Regions from separate parts of the Streptococcus sp. FDAARGOS_192 genome, predicted to be linked through region 2. Evidence: predicted binding sites of a transcription regulator. Region 2 holds the regulator's gene; the other holds the start of a gene.
What was found. The regulator HrcA, encoded in region 2, represses chaperone genes, less so after heat shock. The targets are predictions, from matches to a motif close to TTAGCACTCNNNNNNNNNGAGTGCTAA.
Positions count from the first base shown of each region.

Region 1: A6J31_RS02075 (ATP-dependent Clp protease ATP-binding subunit) is a predicted target of HrcA. The motif match lies at 4,557-4,583, and genes of this name have one in related genera.

Region 1 is NZ_CP020431.2:208,660-217,820, reverse strand. It holds gene feoB (ferrous iron transport protein B) at 1-816, opposite strand, end outside; gene A6J31_RS02100 (ferrous iron transport protein A) at 813-1,289, opposite strand; gene A6J31_RS02095 (amino acid ABC transporter ATP-binding protein) at 1,461-2,195, opposite strand; gene A6J31_RS02090 (amino acid ABC transporter permease) at 2,195-2,875, opposite strand; gene A6J31_RS02085 (DUF1797 family protein) at 3,189-3,419, opposite strand; gene argF (ornithine carbamoyltransferase) at 3,488-4,468, opposite strand; gene A6J31_RS02075 (ATP-dependent Clp protease ATP-binding subunit) at 4,711-6,981, shown strand; gene A6J31_RS02070 (NUDIX hydrolase) at 7,124-7,582, shown strand; gene A6J31_RS02065 (DUF1827 family protein) at 7,592-7,894, shown strand; gene A6J31_RS02060 (Gfo/Idh/MocA family protein) at 7,940-8,902, opposite strand; gene A6J31_RS02055 (aminoacyltransferase) at 9,000-9,161, opposite strand, start outside.
Region 2 is NZ_CP020431.2:1,946,530-1,955,690, forward strand. It holds gene A6J31_RS10090 (histidine phosphatase family protein) at 1-359, shown strand, start outside; gene A6J31_RS10095 (M15 family metallopeptidase) at 346-1,143, shown strand; gene A6J31_RS10100 (glycoside hydrolase family 73 protein) at 1,140-1,721, shown strand; gene hrcA (heat-inducible transcriptional repressor HrcA) at 1,914-2,948, shown strand; gene grpE (nucleotide exchange factor GrpE) at 2,987-3,511, shown strand; gene dnaK (molecular chaperone DnaK) at 3,830-5,653, shown strand; gene dnaJ (molecular chaperone DnaJ) at 6,007-7,140, shown strand; gene truA (tRNA pseudouridine(38-40) synthase TruA) at 7,246-7,992, shown strand; gene A6J31_RS10130 (bifunctional hydroxymethylpyrimidine kinase/phosphomethylpyrimidine kinase) at 7,985-8,746, shown strand; gene A6J31_RS10135 (ECF transporter S component) at 8,736-9,161, shown strand, end outside.

The sequences.
Region 1 (9,161 bases), 470 kb from region 2:
CTTATCCGACAAGGTCAGGGCAAAATCTTCTGTATGACTTTGAGCCATCTGACAAACTCGTTCGATAAAGGCATAACGCTCATTAATGACAATTGACTCCGCATCTTCGGTGAAAACTTCCTCAGTGATTCGAATGATGTCTTTGATTTCTTTTCGTTGGAATGGGGACAAGTCTAGCTCAGCCTCAACTAAAGCATCGTGTTCAAAGAGTTTAATGGCGTAAAAACGCGCAGACCTTTGCGGCACCGAATTTCCCAAGACTTCCAAAATTTGTGAGATGGCAGCTTCTAATTTATCGTCATAAATTGGAAAAGCAATGTCAGCAACTGTAGAGGTTGTCGTATGTGCCGCCTTCTTCACAACCTGATCAATACCAGTTTGCTTGAGAGCACTAGTAGCTACTACTGGGACGCCTAGATGGTAAGATAATTTATCAACATTAATCTGTTTTCCCTGAGCCTCTAAAACATCACTCATGTTAAGCGCTAAAGTGACTGGAATACCTGTCTCAATCAACTGCGTTGTCAGATAAAGATTACGCTCCAAATTTGTCGCATCGACTACATTTAAAATGCTGTCGGCCCTTTGGCTCAACAAATAGTCACGCGCTACCTTTTCTTCAGGACTATAGGGTGACATTGAGTAAATTCCTGGTAAATCCTGGATTTCTAAATCCTTATTCTTTTTAACCAGACCACTTTTTCGTTCTACAGTAACACCCGGCCAGTTACCAACACGCTGATTGTTCCCTGTTATCAGGTTGAATAAACTGGTTTTACCACTATTAGGATTACCTATTAATGCAATTTCTGTCATTTTTCCTCTCCCTCATCCAGCATGACCACACTAATCATTTGCGCTTCCGACTTGCGTAGGGTTAATTCGTACCCTCTCAAACTAATTTCTAGAGGATCTCCCAAAGGGGCTACCTTACGCAACAACACCCGAGTACGCTTTGTAATTCCCATATCCATAAGACGTCGTTTGGTTTCATTTGCTGAAAAAATATCAGTAACGATAGCCGAACGTCCAACCGGTAATTCAGAAAGAGGTATCTTTTCCTGATTTTCCTCCGCAGGTGCCAAATCAATCTTATCTAGAATCGAAGCATCAAAGGCTAAGCGACTCCCTTTAACGATAATAATAGCACTGTTTTTGGTCTTAGTTACCACCTCAATCGTTTCACCGGCAGCCAACCCTAGGTTAGATAAGTGCAAAAGACTATCCTTAGGGAGGTTAATGCCAAGAATCCGGTAAGGCGTTTTTAAGGCCGCATCATATATGAGCATATTTCTTGACCTACTTTATTATTTTTGATATGGCATCATTATAGCATATTTATCCATCTTTTCCGCAATATTATCCTAAACAAGAATGATTCTAGAAAAGCAGAACACAAAAAGAAAAGGCCGGAAAAGTTCCAGCCTTCACAAACAATGTATACATACTTAATGAATATCTTACAAAACTTTACTCAAGAAATCCTTGGTACGATCTTCCTTAGTATTGTCGAAAATCTCTTGTGGTGTGCCTTCTTCGACAATAACACCGCCATCCATAAAGATAACACGATCAGCCACTTCATAAGCAAAGCCCATTTCGTGGGTAACGATTGCCATTGTCATCCCTGATTTAGCAAGGTCCTGCATAACTGCAAGAACTTCACCAACCATTTCTGGGTCAAGGGCTGATGTTGGTTCGTCAAACAAGAGAACATCTGGATCCATAGCCAAACCACGTGCAATCGCAATACGTTGTTGCTGACCACCTGATAGACTTGTTGGGTAGGCATCTGCCTTATCTTTCAAGCCAACCTTTTCTAAAAGTTCCATAGCCTTTGCTTCTGCATCAGCTTTAGAAACACCCTTAGTCTTAATTGGCGACAAGGTGATATTTTCTTTAACTGTCATATTAGGGAAGAGGTTGAACTGTTGGAAAACCATTCCCATCTTCTCACGCATTTTGAAAATGTCGTTATTTTTATCTGTAATATCCACACCTTCAAAGGAAATAACACCTTTTGTAGGTTTCTCAAGCAAGTTCATTGAGCGTAGGAAGGTAGATTTTCCTGATCCTGAAGGACCGATGATAACCACTACCTCACCCTTTTTAATATCTAGATCAATCCCTTTGAGAACTTCGTTCTTACCAAAATACTTGTGAAGATTTTTAATCTCAATAATTGTTTCTGCCATTATTTACGTCCCTCCCCAAGTCGTTTTTCCATTTGTTTCAAGAGTGCCGTCATAGCCGTTGTCACAATCAAATAATAGAAGGCTGCGAACAAGAGCGGTGTCAAGGTCAAGTAGGTTGTTGTTGCAACAGTTTGTGCACCATTCCACAATTCCATAACTCCGATGGTTTGCAAGAGCGAACTATCCTTGATAATAGTAACAAACTCGTTACCCAAGGCAGGCAAGATATTTTTAATAGCTTGAGGCAAGACCACATAACGCATGGTATTCCATGGACGGATACCAAGTGAGTAGGCAGCTTCAACCTGACCTTTAGGAATAGACTCGATACCTGCACGCACACTCTCAGAAATATAAGCACCACTGTTCAAAGAAAGGACGATAATACCTGGAACGATACGTGACAAATCAAGGTTCAAAATGCCAAACTGAACAGTTGGAAGATTCATGTGGATGAGGTTAAAAGCAATCATAATCTGTACAACCATAGGAGTCCCACGGAAAACCCAAACATAAAGGCTTACCAACCACTCCAAAGGTTTGATTCCAGAACGCTTGGCCAAGGATACCAAAACCCCAAGGATGGTTCCGAAGAAGACCACGCAGACCGAAATCATAATTGTTACTAAGACACCATAGTTAAAGTAAGACCAAAACTGTGGTAGAAATGAAAAATTCATCTAGATACTCCTTACTAATATTCTTCAATATTATATCAGAAGACTGTATAATAATAAAGTATTTTCTTATAAATGCGATATTTCAGTATAAAAACTAAGTTATAGACCTAGCTAGCAAAACTCTTAAGCAATACACCTCATGTATTTCCAAGATGACACCACGCCAAAAACTTTGCCAATGAGTTGAAACACTGCCTGTTTTGACAAGCCATACAAGCATCACCCCATGCTTTCATCCTGATAAAAATGCCTGAAACTCGATAGTTTCAGGCATTCTGATTTTTGGAACCTTGTAAAGTTCCAAAATAATTTATTAGTAAAGCAAATCGTAGATTTCCATTGCAATCAAGTCGATGCTATCAAATGAATAAGATTCACGTGCTTCAACATCACGCAATGTGAAAACTGGACCATTTTCAGGATCGTTGCTAAATGATACTTCGGCAACAACCACTCCTTCACGTTCAAAATTACGTTTCAAATTACCACCATCAGCCGCCATCATTTCAAGACGGTTAATGATTCTCACCAAATGTGATTCCATGTTATTTCTCCTATTAATTGTGTATTTCTTACTTATTTTATCACACTTATGGGAAAAATGGGGGAATTTTAGATATTTTTCAAGGAATTGTACATAATGGCCTTGATAGAATGCATACGATTCTCAGCTTCTTGGAAGATGATATCGCTGTATTTTTGGAAGACTTGATCGGTGATTTCTAATTCTGCCAAACCATATTTGTCATAGATTTCTTGCCCAATTTGGGTATTGAGATCATGAAAAGCTGGGAGACAGTGCATAACGATGACATCTGGATTTTCCGTCTTGGCAAGTAGGTCTGCATTAATTTGATAAGGCAGGAGTAAATCAATACGAGATTTAAAGTCTACTTCTTCACCCATAGATACCCAGACATCCGTATAAAGCATATCCACTCCCTTGACCTCTGAAATATCATCTGTAATGGTTAAATCGGCACCATTATTATGTTTCTGAGCTAGGGCTACAATCTCATCTTCAGGTTGCAGCACCTCTGGGGCAATAATCTTGACATTAACGCCTAAAATAGCCGAAGTGACCAAAAGTGAGTTGGCCATATTATTTCTACCATCTCCAATATAGGCGATGGTCAAACCTTCCAAACTACCAAAACGCTCCTTCAAAGTCATGAAATCCGCAATCATTTGCGTTGGATGCCAGGTATCCGTCAAACCATTCCAGACCGGAACTCCTGAGTACTTAGCCAAATCTTCGACATCTTCTTGCTTAAAACCACGGTATTCGATTCCATCAAACATAGAACCAAGCACCTTGGCTGTATCAACTACAGATTCCTTTTTACCTAACTGAATGTCTCCAGCACCAAGGTAGGTCACATTCATACCTAGGTCCTGACCAGCCACTGTAAAAGCTGAGCGAGTTCTTGTGGATGTTTTTTCAAAAATCAAGGCAATATTTAAGCCATCTAAATATTTATGCGGAATTCCTTCCTTCTTTAGCTGTTTAAATTTTATAGATAAATCGATTAACTCCTCAAGTTCCTGCTTGGTAAAGTCGATTTCTTTCAAAAATGATTTAGCTTGTGTCATAGGCATCTCTCTTTCGTTCTGAATAATATAAAAACATTATATAATATTTATGCATTTTAGACAAGCATTTTTGAATTAAAATTCAATGTTAGCACTCTTGTTAAGAGAGTGCCAAACCTAGATGCTTTTTACTTGCAATCTACCTTCCGCATGCTATAATGGAGTCATAGATTTGACCTTTTTTGACCAAGATTGTTTTCAATAAAGATCTTTCCCAATTCAGATAGAAAAGAGGTACTGATATGCTCTGTCAAAACTGTAACCTTAATGAAGCTAGTATTCATTTGTATACCAATGTAAATGGTAATCAGCAACAAGTTGACCTCTGTCAAAATTGTTATAAAATCATGAAATCCGATCCAGAGAACCCCCTCAATCAATTCAATCAAACAGGAGGTTCCAACTTCTTCGACGATTTCTTCAGCGACCTAAATAACTTCCGTTCTTCTAACGGCGATCTTCCCAATACACCTCCAACACAAGAAGGAGGTAACCGAGGAAACGGTGGCAATACACAAGGGCCAGGCCGTCCAGGAGGACCACGCCAACAAGCTCCTCAACAGCCACAAGGTCTTCTTGAAGAGTTCGGCATTAACATCACTGACATCGCTCGTCGTGGAGATATTGATCCTGTCATTGGTCGTGACGAGGAAATCATTCGTGTCATCGAAATCCTTAACCGCCGTACCAAGAACAACCCCGTCCTCATCGGTGAACCCGGTGTCGGTAAGACTGCTGTCGTTGAAGGCCTAGCTCAAAAAATTGTAGACGGTAGCGTGCCACAAAAACTCCAAGGCAAACAAGTCATCCGTCTTGATGTGGTCAGTCTGGTTCAAGGGACTGGTATCCGTGGCCAATTTGAAGAACGCATGCAAAAACTCATGGAAGAAATTCGTCAACGTCAGGATGTTATCCTATTTATTGATGAAATCCATGAAATTGTGGGAGCTGGTAATGCTGGTGATGGCAATATGGATGCTGGAAACATCCTAAAACCTGCCCTTGCTCGTGGAGAACTTCAACTGGTCGGAGCAACAACACTCAACGAATACCGCATCATCGAAAAAGATGCTGCCCTAGAGCGTCGTATGCAACCAGTTAAGGTTGACGAACCAACGGTTGAGGAAACCATCACTATTTTGCGTGGGATTCAGCCTAAATATCAAGACTACCACCACGTCAAATATACGGACGAAGCAATTACTGCAGCTGCAGAATTGTCCAACCGCTACATTCAAGACCGTTTCTTGCCAGACAAGGCCATCGACCTTCTCGATGAAGCAGGTTCTAAGATGAACTTGACCCTCAACTTTGTTGATCCTAAAGATATCGACAAACGTTTGATTGAGGCTGAAAACCTCAAGGCTCAAGCTACTCGTGACGAAGACTTTGAAAAAGCTGCCTATTTCCGTGATCAAATTGCCAAATACAAGGAAATGCAAAAACAAACCATCAAAGACCAAGATATGCCTGTCATCACAGAAAAACATATCGAAGCCATTGTGGAACAAAAAACCAATATTCCTGTCGGTGATTTGAAAGAAAAAGAACAATCACAACTTCTTAGTCTTGCTGATGATCTTAAATCACATGTTATCGGACAAGATGCCGCAGTTGATAAGATTGCCAAAGCCATCCGTCGTAATCGTGTTGGATTGGGTGCACCAAATCGCCCAATTGGTAGCTTCCTCTTCGTAGGTCCTACAGGAGTCGGTAAAACTGAACTCTCTAAACAATTGGCGATTGAACTCTTTGGTTCAGCTGACAGTATGATTCGTTTCGACATGTCAGAATACATGGAAAAACACGCCGTTGCCAAATTAGTCGGTGCCCCTCCAGGATATGTCGGTTACGACGAAGCTGGTCAGTTAACTGAAAAAGTCCGCCGTAATCCTTATTCACTCATTCTTCTAGATGAGGTTGAAAAAGCTCACCCAGACGTTCTTCACATGTTCCTCCAAGTTCTTGACGACGGTCGCTTGACTGATGGTCAAGGGCGAACTGTAAGTTTCAAGGATACCATCATCATCATGACTTCAAATGCTGGTACAGGTAAAGTAGAAGCTAGCGTTGGCTTTGGAGCTGCCCGTGAAAATCGTACCAATTCTGTGCTTAACCAGCTTGGAGATTTCTTCAGCCCTGAATTCATGAACCGTTTTGACGGTATTATCGAATTCTCTGCCCTTAGCAAGGAAAATCTCCTCACTATCGTGGACCTCATGCTTGATAATGTCAACCAACGCTTGGCTAATAACGGTATCCACCTCAGTGTAACTGAGAAAGTTAAGGAAAAATTGGTTGACCTTGGTTACGATCCTAAGATGGGTGCTCGACCACTACGTCGTACCATCCAAGATCATATTGAAGACGCTATTACTGACTTCTACCTTGAAAATCCAAACGAAAAAGATCTCAAGGCAGTCATGACTTCAAAAGGCCACATCACCATTAAGTCTGCTAAAAAAGCCGAAAAAACTGCTCAGAAAGCTGAGACAGCAAAAGAAACTGATTAAATAAAGAAACCAAGTCGCAATGGCTTGGTTTCTTTATCTTTTCATTTCCTATTTTCAAATTTATCCCTAATTCTGCCTAAATCAATAGGAAAATGAGCAAAATTTTAGTATAATATAGGCAAATAAACGTAAGGAGCAACTCATGAATCCAACATTTGGTGACAAGGTTGAGGGAGCTCATTATCAAACACGTTACGGTGTTTATGCTGTGATTCCTAACCAAGAAAAGACAAAGATTATTTTAGTCCAGGCTCCTAACGGAGCTTGGTTTCTCCCAGGTGGAGAGATCGAAGCAGGCGAGGATCACTATAGCGCATTAGAACGCGAGTTAATTGAAGAACTTGGGTTTACAGCCACTTTAGGCCAGTACTATGGCCAGGCTGATGAATACTTCTATTCAAGCCACCGTGACACTTACTATTACAATCCAGCCTATATTTATGAAGTTGTAGATTTTTCAAAAATTGGCAAACCTCTCGAAGATTTCAATAACCTGGCCTGGTTTCCAATTGACGAAGCCATTGCTAAACTTAAACGTGGCAGTCATAAATGGGGAATCGAACAATGGAAAGAAACTAACACAACAACTGGCAAATCCTAGGAGGAAACTATGAAACTCATTAATACGACCCGTACACACCAAGAACTTGTTCAAAACCAACTTGACAACACGGATGCCTTTCTCGTAGAGACCTACTCTGCTGGGAATACTGATGTTGTCTTTACACAAGCACCTAAGCATTATGAACTCTTGATTTCAAATAAACACCGTGCTGTTAAAGACAATGAATTAGAAGTTATCCGTGAATTCTTCCTCAAACGAAAAATCGACAAGGATATCGTTTTGATGGACAAACTCAGAACAGTACACACTGACAAATTGATTGAGATCTCATTCCCAACAACTGTATAAGACAAAACAAGCAATGGCTAATACCACTGCTTGTTTTTTTGTATGTTACAAAGCTTTCGAAGCTTGATCCAGAACTTCCATAACCTGACGACTATGTTCCAACTGCTTGGCAACACTGTCAAAATCCTTGGTCGCCACCATCTTTTCAAAAGCCACAAATTCATCATGCATACGATGTTGTAGACTATTGAGATTGACGACTCTCTCTTTCTGACCATTGAGGGTGACGCCAATCTCAGGGAGAGTGTTGGTTGCACCAAAAATGGTAATAGCTCCCTTATCTCCTTGAATAGTTGAACGAATCTCGGCACTACAGTCTTTAGCTCCAATGGCAACAGCCTTAAAGTGACCATAGTCCAAAACTAGAATTCCTGACGTATCCACTCCTCGCTCCACATTAGGTAGATATTCCACACGATTAGGCTTACCAAAGAGACCAACCAGGAGATGGATATTATAGATATTAAGATCTCTAAGTGCTCCCCCACCCATTTCAGGGTTGAAGGCAGGAGCAATCTCTCCTCGCTTAAAGGCATCGTAACGTGAAGAATATTGAGAATAATTGATATTCACAATCTTAATATCTCCAATATCAGACAAGGCTTCCTTAATCGCTGTAAAATTAGCCAAATATTGATTGGTAATAGCCTCCATCAAGAGAAGCTCTTTTTCTTGCGCAAGCTTAGCCAGCTCTTCAAACTCTTCCAAATGTAAGGTGAAAGGTTTCTCACAAATAACATGCTTGCCGGACAAAAGTGCTTTCTTAGCATAATCATAGTGGGTATGGTTGGGCGTTCCCACATAAATCGTATCAACTTCTGGATTGGACAAAATCTCCTCATAATCACTAGTCGCCTGAGCCAAACCATATTGCTTAGCTAAAGCTTTAGCTTTGTCAAGTGATCGTGGTGTCGACATGATAGCTTTAAGCTCAATTCCTTCAATAGTAGTTAACACAGGAAGAACCTCTGTCACAATCATTCCTGTACCCAATAGTGCAAGTTTCATCAACTTACCTCCTTAATTTCTAATCTCTCTTTACAATGGTCCAAGCCCATATAGAGACTTATAATGAAAGAGGACTCAAATCGAAGTCCTCTAAAATTTAAGAACGTCCAAGCAGTTTCTTAACTCCTTGAATCGCTTTGTATTTAAGCGGTTGTGGATAATAGCGGAAGGTTCCCATCTTGCGAACAATGTAACCATTAAAGTTTTGTTTAAATCGCAAAACTCCATCTGAACCATCAAAAATCCCCATAATCCCAAG
Region 2 (9,161 bases):
GTAAAGATTTGCATGAGGTAACTTATCCTGAGCTTGCACAGGGTATCCTTGATGTGGATACGGCTGGTTGGGCAGAGCCTTGGGAAGTGCTCAGAAAACGTATTTTAGAGGGGTTCACAGCTATTGCAGAAAATCTTGAGAGGTCTGGTGGCGGTAATGCTATCGTCGTTAGTCACGGTATGACCATTGCAACCTTTGCTTGGTTAATTGATCCTTCTGTTGAGCATCCTTCATTGGACAATGGTTCGGTTACTGTTGTTGCTTATGAAAATGGTAAATTTACATTAGAAGCACTTGGCGATATGACCTATCGTCAGGTTGGGCGAGAGATAATAGAAAAAGAAAATGGTAAAAAATAACTATCCAAGTCGCCGTCAGGCGAAAAAGCAAACCAACTGGTTTTTGGTTATCAGCAGTGTCTTGATTGCAGTTCTTTTAGTTGCAGCAGGACTTTATTCAGTATTTGGTGTCAGTCGTACAGTCCAACAAACTAATGGATCGTCAGTAACAAAAAGTAGTAAACAAGCTACCGATGCGACTCAAAGCAAGGATGCAAAGGGACTACCTGATGTATCGCCTAAAGACTGGCAATTGCTTTTGGTAAATCGAGATAATAAGTCTAAAGAACTTAACCCTGAGATTGCTGATGTCGATGGTGTTTCTGTAGATGCAAGAATTGCTAAGAACGTTAAGGAGTTTTTAGCAGCTGCTCAAGAAATTGATCCAAGTTATCACTTGATATCAGGTTATCGTAGTGTTACTTATCAGACAGAACTTTATAACAGTTACGTTCAGCAGGAAATGGCTGCTGACCCAAGTTTGACGGAGTCTCAGGCGGAGAAAAAGGTTCAAACCTATTCACAACCACCAGGAGCGAGTGAACACCAAACAGGTCTTGCGATTGATATGAGTACTGTAGATAGCTTAAATGAAGCAGATCCAGATACAGTAGCTAAAGTCAAAGAGTTGGCGCCGAAATATGGCTTTGTTCTTCGTTTTCCAGATGGTAAAACATCGTCAACGGGTGTAGGTTATGAGGATTGGCATTTCCGCTATGTTGGTAAAGAGTCAGCAGAGTATATGACTGAACATAATCTTACTTTGGAGGAGTATTTGGCATTATTAAAGGAGAAAGCTAAGTGAGACGACGTTTTAAACTAAAAGCCTTCATTACCTTAGTTGTTGTTTTTGCTTTAGGTATTCTCTTACCTTTGATTCTTCATGCCTCTACAGATGATAATGCTCGTTCGGTAAAGGTTGCTTACACACAGCAAGAATTTATTGAGACCTTAGCTCCAACAGCTCAAAAGATGTCTAAAAACTATGGTGTACCTGCGTCTATTCTCCTTAGTCAAGCTGCATATGAGTCGAATTATGGTAGCAGTCTTTTATCTGTTAAATATCATAACATCTACAGTCTCCCTGCTCAGCCAGGTCAAGAACGTATTCGTTTAAAGGATAGTATCTACAGTAAAGGGAAGTGGCAATACCAAAAGGTGGATTTTGCAGTTTTTAAGGATTGGTCAAGTTCTATGATGACTTATTTAGAAGAACTTCGCCAAGGAACATGGGGCGAATCGACCTATAAAGAGGTGGCAGGAACGACTAGTTATAAAGTTGCGGCAGAAAAACTACAAGCTGCGGGTTTTAGCAGTGATCCGGGTTATGCCAAACACCTCATATCTATTATTGAGACCTATCATTTGTCAAAATATGATTGATAAGATTAGAGTGCCTCTGAGGTGCTCTTTTTTTGCTTTTCTAGGTCTTAAGATGTATTTTTAGCACTCTTACAAAAAGAGTGCTAAATTTTTGGTTTTTTGGGTTGACATGTTCAAGTTTAGGTGTATAATAGAATCATAAGTTAGCAGTCGATGTATTAGAGTGCTAATAAATAGAAATGAGGTGACATCGTGATTACGCAAAGGCAAAACACTATTTTGAATTTGATAGTTGAGATGTTCACTCGTACACATGAACCGGTTGGTTCTAAAGCATTACAAGAATCAATTGATTCGAGTTCAGCGACCATTCGTAATGACATGGCCAAGCTTGAAAAGATGGGCTATCTTGAAAAAGCTCATACTTCTAGTGGACGTATGCCAAGCCGAGCAGGTTTCCAGTATTTCGTCGCTAATTCTTTGAATCTTGATACGATTGATGAACAAGATGTTTATCAAGTGGTCAAGGCCTTTGATTTTGAAGCCTTTAAACTTGAAGATATCTTGGATGCAGCGGCGAAGCTGCTGGCAGAAATGACAGGATGTACAGCAGTGATTCAAGATGTGGAGCCGACACGACAACGTCTGACTGGATTTGACATTGTTCATCTATCCAATCACGACGCTTTAGCGGTTCTTACTCTAGATGAATCTAAGCCTGTGACAGTTCAATTTGCTATTCCAAAAAATTTCTTGTCTAGTGATTTGGAAATTCTTCATAAGCTTGTTCAAGAACGTTTTTTGGGAAACACTGTCTTAGATATCCATTACCGATTGAGAACTGAGATTCCTCAGATTGTGCAAAAGTATTTCAAAATAACAGATAATGTTCTAGATTTGTTTGATTATATCTTTTCACAACTTTTTAAGGAATTGATTTTCATCGAAGGTAAGGTTGCATCACTGACTTATGCCGACTTAAAAACCTATCAATTTTTGGACAATCCACAACATGTGGCACTTGAGCTTCGATCAGCTATCTCCGATGATGAAGTGACCAAGATTTCGGTTGCAGAATCAACTGAAGAAGCGCTTGAAAATGTCACAGTTATGAGTCATAAATTCCTGATTCCTTATCGTGGGATGGCACTCATGCATGTGATTGGCCCAATTGAAATGGATTATCGTCGCATGGTTAGTTTGGTCAATGTTATTAGTAGAGTTTTGGTTATGAAGTTGACGGATTATTACCGTTACCTCAATAGTAACCATTATGAAGTTAGCTAAGATATAACATTTAAAAAGTATAGAAAGAGGTGTATGCCTTGACTGAAGATATTAAAAAAGAAGAAGTGAAAGAAGAGGAAGCTACGGAGACAACTGAAGAAGTTGTAGAGGAAGTAAGCGAACCTTCTGAACTTGAAGAAGTCCAAGCGCGTGCCGAAGAATTTGAAAACAAATACCTTCGTGCCCATGCAGAAATGCAAAACATTCAGCGACGTGCAAATGAAGAACGTCAACAATTGCAAAAGTATCGTAGCCAAGATTTGGCAAAAGCGATTTTGCCATCACTTGATAACCTTGAACGTGCTCTTGCCGTTGAGGGCTTGACTGATGATGTCAAAAAAGGCTTGGAAATGGTGCAAGAAAGTTTAGTGCATGCTCTTAAAGAGGAAGGAATTGAAGAAATTCCAGCTGATGGTGATTTCGATCATAACTTCCACATGGCAATTCAAACAATGCCTGCAGATGATGAACATCCAGCAGACACGATTGCACAAGTTTTCCAAAAAGGGTATAAACTCCACGAACGCGTCTTACGCCCAGCTATGGTAGTTGTATACAACTAGGATACAAAGTCCGTAAAAGCTCACAGTAAAAATAGGAGATTGACGAAGTGTTCGATGAACACAAGGAAATCTATCTTTTTTACCCAGAGCTTAGGGCGTGTTCAACTAGGCAATTCTGACGGTTGCTGAAGCAACTCGTCAGAAAACGGCAAGCGCCATAGCGATTGCCTAGCCTCCTTACTAACTCGTCGTCAAAATAAAATCGATTTCGACTTCTTGTGTCGTAACATAATTGAAAACTTGTCCGAAATGACAGAAAACTATGAATGAAAGATAAAAAAAGCAAAATAGAAATTAAAGTAAAAAGGGGAAAAACATATGTCTAAAATCATTGGTATTGACTTAGGTACAACAAACTCAGCAGTAGCAGTTCTTGAAGGAACTGAATCAAAAATTATCGCAAACCCAGAAGGTAACCGCACAACTCCATCTGTTGTGTCATTCAAAAACGGTGAAATCATCGTTGGTGACGCTGCAAAACGTCAAGCAGTAACAAACCCAGATACAATCATCTCTATCAAATCTAAGATGGGTACTTCTGAAAAAGTTTCTGCAAACGGTAAAGAATACACACCACAAGAGATTTCAGCTATGATTCTTCAATACTTGAAAGGTTATGCTGAAGATTACCTTGGTGAAAAAGTAACTAAAGCAGTTATCACAGTTCCTGCTTACTTCAACGATGCACAACGTCAAGCAACAAAAGACGCTGGTAAAATCGCTGGTCTTGAAGTAGAACGTATCGTCAACGAACCAACAGCAGCAGCTCTTGCTTACGGTTTGGATAAGACTGATAAAGAAGAAAAAATCTTGGTATTCGACCTTGGTGGTGGTACATTCGACGTATCTATCCTTGAACTTGGTGACGGTGTCTTTGACGTGTTGGCAACTGCAGGGGATAACAAACTCGGTGGTGATGACTTTGACCAAAAAATCATCGACCACATGGTTGAAGAATTCAAGAAAGAAAATGGAATCGACTTGTCAACAGACAAGATGGCTCTTCAACGCTTGAAAGATGCAGCTGAAAAAGCTAAGAAAGACCTTTCTGGTGTTACTTCAACACAAATCAGCTTGCCATTCATCACTGCTGGTGAGGCTGGACCTCTTCACTTGGAAATGACATTGACTCGTGCGAAATTCGATGATTTGACTCGTGACCTTGTAGAACGTACGAAAACTCCAGTTCGTCAAGCCCTTTCAGATGCAGGTTTGAGCTTGTCAGATATTGACGAAGTTATCCTTGTCGGTGGTTCAACTCGTATCCCTGCCGTTGTAGAAGCTGTTAAAGCTGAAACTGGTAAAGAACCAAACAAATCAGTTAACCCTGATGAAGTAGTTGCCATGGGTGCTGCTATCCAAGGTGGTGTTATTACTGGTGATGTCAAAGACGTTGTCCTTCTTGACGTAACTCCATTGTCACTTGGTATCGAAACAATGGGTGGAGTGTTCACAAAACTTATTGACCGCAACACTACTATTCCAACATCTAAATCACAAGTCTTCTCAACTGCAGCAGACAACCAACCAGCCGTTGATATCCACGTTCTTCAAGGGGAACGCCCAATGGCAGCAGATAACAAGACTCTTGGACGCTTCCAATTGACTGATATCCCAGCTGCACCTCGTGGTATTCCACAAATCGAAGTTACTTTCGATATTGATAAGAACGGTATCGTATCTGTTAAAGCTAAAGACCTTGGAACTCAAAAAGAACAAACAATTGTCATCCAATCTAACTCTGGTTTGACAGACGAAGAAATTGAAAAGATGATGAAAGATGCTGAAGCAAATGCTGAAGCAGATGCAAAACGTAAAGAAGAAGTAGATCTTCGTAACGAAGTTGACCAAGCTATCTTTGCGACTGAAAAAACAATCAAAGAAACAGAAGGTAAAGGCTTCGACACAGAACGTGATGCTGCTCAATCAGCTCTTGATGAACTTAAGAAAGCTCAAGAATCAGGCAATCTTGATGACATGAAGGCTAAATTGGAAGCTCTTAACGAAAAAGCTCAAGCTCTTGCAGTTAAACTTTACGAACAAGCTGCAGCAGCACAACAAGCTCAAGCAGGAGCAGAAGGTGCACAAACAGCAGATAACTCAGGCGACGATGTTGTAGACGGAGAGTTTACTGAAAAGTAAGATGTAAAGTCCATTAAAACCTCACAGTAAAAATAGGAAGATTTCTCTTTTTCACCAAGAGGTTAGGGTGTGCTCAGTTCGGTAAGGTGTTGAGCTTAGCTAGTAAATGATAAAAAGAAATCCAGAGGTTGCAAACCAGCCTCTGTTTTTCGCTAAAATAAGTGAAGTGAATATAAGATATAGTTTTACTTCGTATCGTAACAAATATAAAATAGAAAGGAACAAAGAGTGTTCGTCGTTGAACACGGGCTAGGGATTAAGCCAAAAAGATAGTTGGTTTCAAGGGACTAGGTGTTCATCTTCAAAACTATTACTTTGGCTTTCTCCATTAGATGCCCTTTGTATCTAAAATTATGAACAATACCGAATATTACGATCGTCTTGGGGTATCTAAGGATGCCTCTCAAGATGAAATTAAACGTGCCTATCGTAAGATGTCTAAGAAATACCACCCAGACATTAATAAAGAACCGGGTGCGGAAGAAAAATATAAAGAGGTTCAAGAGGCCTACGAAACTTTAAGTGATGACCAAAAACGTGCAGCCTATGACCAATACGGACCAGATGGTGCGAATGGTTTTGGTGGTCAAGGAGGCTTTGGTGGCTTCGATGGTGGTGCAGGCTTTGGTGGCTTTGAGGATATCTTCTCTAGCTTCTTTGGTGGTGGTGCTACTCGTAACCCGAATGCTCCACGTCAAGGTGATGATCTTCAGTACCGTGTCAACCTAAGCTTCGAAGAGGCGATTTTTGGTGCCGAAAAAGAAGTTCACTACAATCGTGAAGCAACATGTAAGACATGTTCGGGATCTGGTGCAAAACCTGGCACAAGCCCTGTAACTTGTGGTCGCTGTCATGGTCAAGGGGTTATCAATGTCGATACGCAAACACCACTTGGTATGATGCGTCGTCAAGTAACCTGTGATGTCTGTCATGGAACAGGTCAAGAAATTAAAGAGCCATGTCAAACTTGTCACGGAACAGGACATGAAAAACAAAGCCACAAAGTATCTGTCAAGATTCCAGCAGGTGTTGAAACAGGTCAACAAATCCGTCTTGCAGGTCAAGGTGAAGCTGGTTTCAATGGTGGTCCTTATGGAGACCTCTTTGTAATCATCAATGTTAATCCAAGCGATAAGTTTACTCGTGATGGATCAACAATTTACTATACACTTAACATTTCCTTTGTCCAAGCTGCTCTTGGTGATACTGTCGAAGTACCAACAGTTCACGGAAATGTTGAGATGACCATTCCAGCAGGGACTCAAACAGGCAAAACTTTCCGTCTAAAAGGAAAGGGGGCTCCACGTCTTCGTGGAGGTTCACAAGGAGACCAACACGTTACAGTTAAGATTGTAACTCCTACGAAGCTAAACGATGCTCAAAAAGAAGCTCTCCTTGCATTTGCCAAAGCAAGTGGTGATGAAAAAATCGCACCACAGAAAAAAGGTTTCTTCAATAAAGTAAAGGATGCCTTAGAAGATTTATAAAGGAAGGACGCTGAAGGCGTCTTTTTCTTTATTTCGAAAATTGTATGGGGTCAGTTGCTAATCGACCTACTTCTTATCCTTGAAAAAATCTGATATGATAATCTTATGGTTAGATACAAAGCGACAATTTCCTATGATGGTACACTTTTCTCAGGTTTTCAAAGACAACCAAATGCACGTTCTATTCAAGAAGAACTTGAAAAGACTCTCTTACGGTTAAATAGCGGAACACCTGTCACCGTTCATGGAGCGGGTCGTACAGATGCAGGTGTTCATGCCTATGGACAAGTTATACACTTCGATTTGCCCCAGGAGCGGGATCCAGAGAAGTTACGTTTTGGTTTAGATACACAATGTCCAGATGACATTGATGTTGTTAGTATTGAACTTGTATCAGAAGAATTTCATGCACGATACAATAAACACAGTAAAACCTATGAGTTTCTAGTAGATGCAGGGCGACCTAAGAACCCCATGATGCGTAATTATGCGACCCACTATCCCTACCCTCTAAGTTTAGCACCTATGCAGAAGGCTGCTAAGGATTTGGTCGGTACACATGATTTTACAGGCTTCACAGCTTCAGGAACTTCTGTAGAAAATAAAGTACGCACAATTACTCAGGCTAGTGTATCTATCGATGAGAAAACTGGATTTTATATCTTTACTTTTTCTGGCAATGGTTTTCTCTATAAGCAAGTTAGAAATATGGTCGGTACCTTGTTGAAGATTGGCAATGGTCGCATGCCTGTTTCGCAAGTTAAGACAGTGTTGGAAAGTCGTAATCGTAATCTCGCAGGACCAACGGCAGCAGGAAATGGGTTATATTTGAAGGAGATAAGATATGAGTGATGAATTGATTTTAGCGATTTCGGGGAATGATATTTTTAGTGGTGGCGGACTTCATGCAGATTTAGCGACGTTTACCACAAATAAACAGCATGGATTTGTGGCTCTTACCTGTCTGACAGCTATGACTGAGAATGGTTTTGAGGTCATTCCGGTTGATACTAATGTTTTTAAACAACAACTTGACTCACTAAAAGATGTCCCATTCTCAGCAATAAAAATTGGTTTGTTGCCTAACGTTGAAATCGCAGAATTAACGTTGGATTTTGTTAAAAAACATTCTGATATTCCAATTGTCTTGGATCCCGTTTTAGTATGTAAGGAGACTCATGACGTTGAAGTTTCTCAACTACGTGATGAATTGGTTAAATTTTTCCCTTATACCACGGTTATCACTCCGAACTTACCTGAAGTCGAACTGCTTATAGATAGAAAGGTTAAGACTCTTGATGACATGAAGCATGCGGCTAGCTATCTCAATGAATTAGGTGCTAAGACTGTCGTTGTCAAAGGTGGAAATCGCTTGGATGGTAATAAAGCGATAGATGTCTTTTATGATGGAACAGATTACAAATTGTTTGAAGAAGCTGTGCTAGACAAAAACAATACCGGTGCAGGATGTACATTTGCTTCAAGTATAGCTAGTGAATTAGTCAAAGGCTGTTCAGAAACTGAAGCTGTAGCAAATGCTAAAGCCTTCGTTTATGAATCAATTAAACAATCAAATGAATTTGGAGTAGTTCAATATGCAAAATAAGAAAACAAAAGAGCTAACATTATTAGCTGTCTTAACGGCTTTATCAGTGACCTTTGGATTCGTAGCTAAAATTCCGACTCCAACAGGGCTTTTAACTTTGGTAGATGCAGGAATCTACTTCACAGCCTTCTATCTTGGAAAGAAAGAGGGGGCAATTGTGGGAGGACTATCTGCATTTTTGATAGATTTGCTATCATCTGCTCCGCAATGGATGTTTATCAGTTTGTTAATCCATGGTGCACAAGGTTATTTTGCTGGATTTAAAGGTAACTATCGTATCCTAGGTCTTCTGATTGCTACAATTGTGATGGTGGGTGGCTATGCACTTGCTTCAGTATTTATGTATGGAACAGGAGCTTCAATCGCAGAAGTGATTCCTAATTTCTGCCAAAATGCTTTTGGCCTAGTCGTTGGA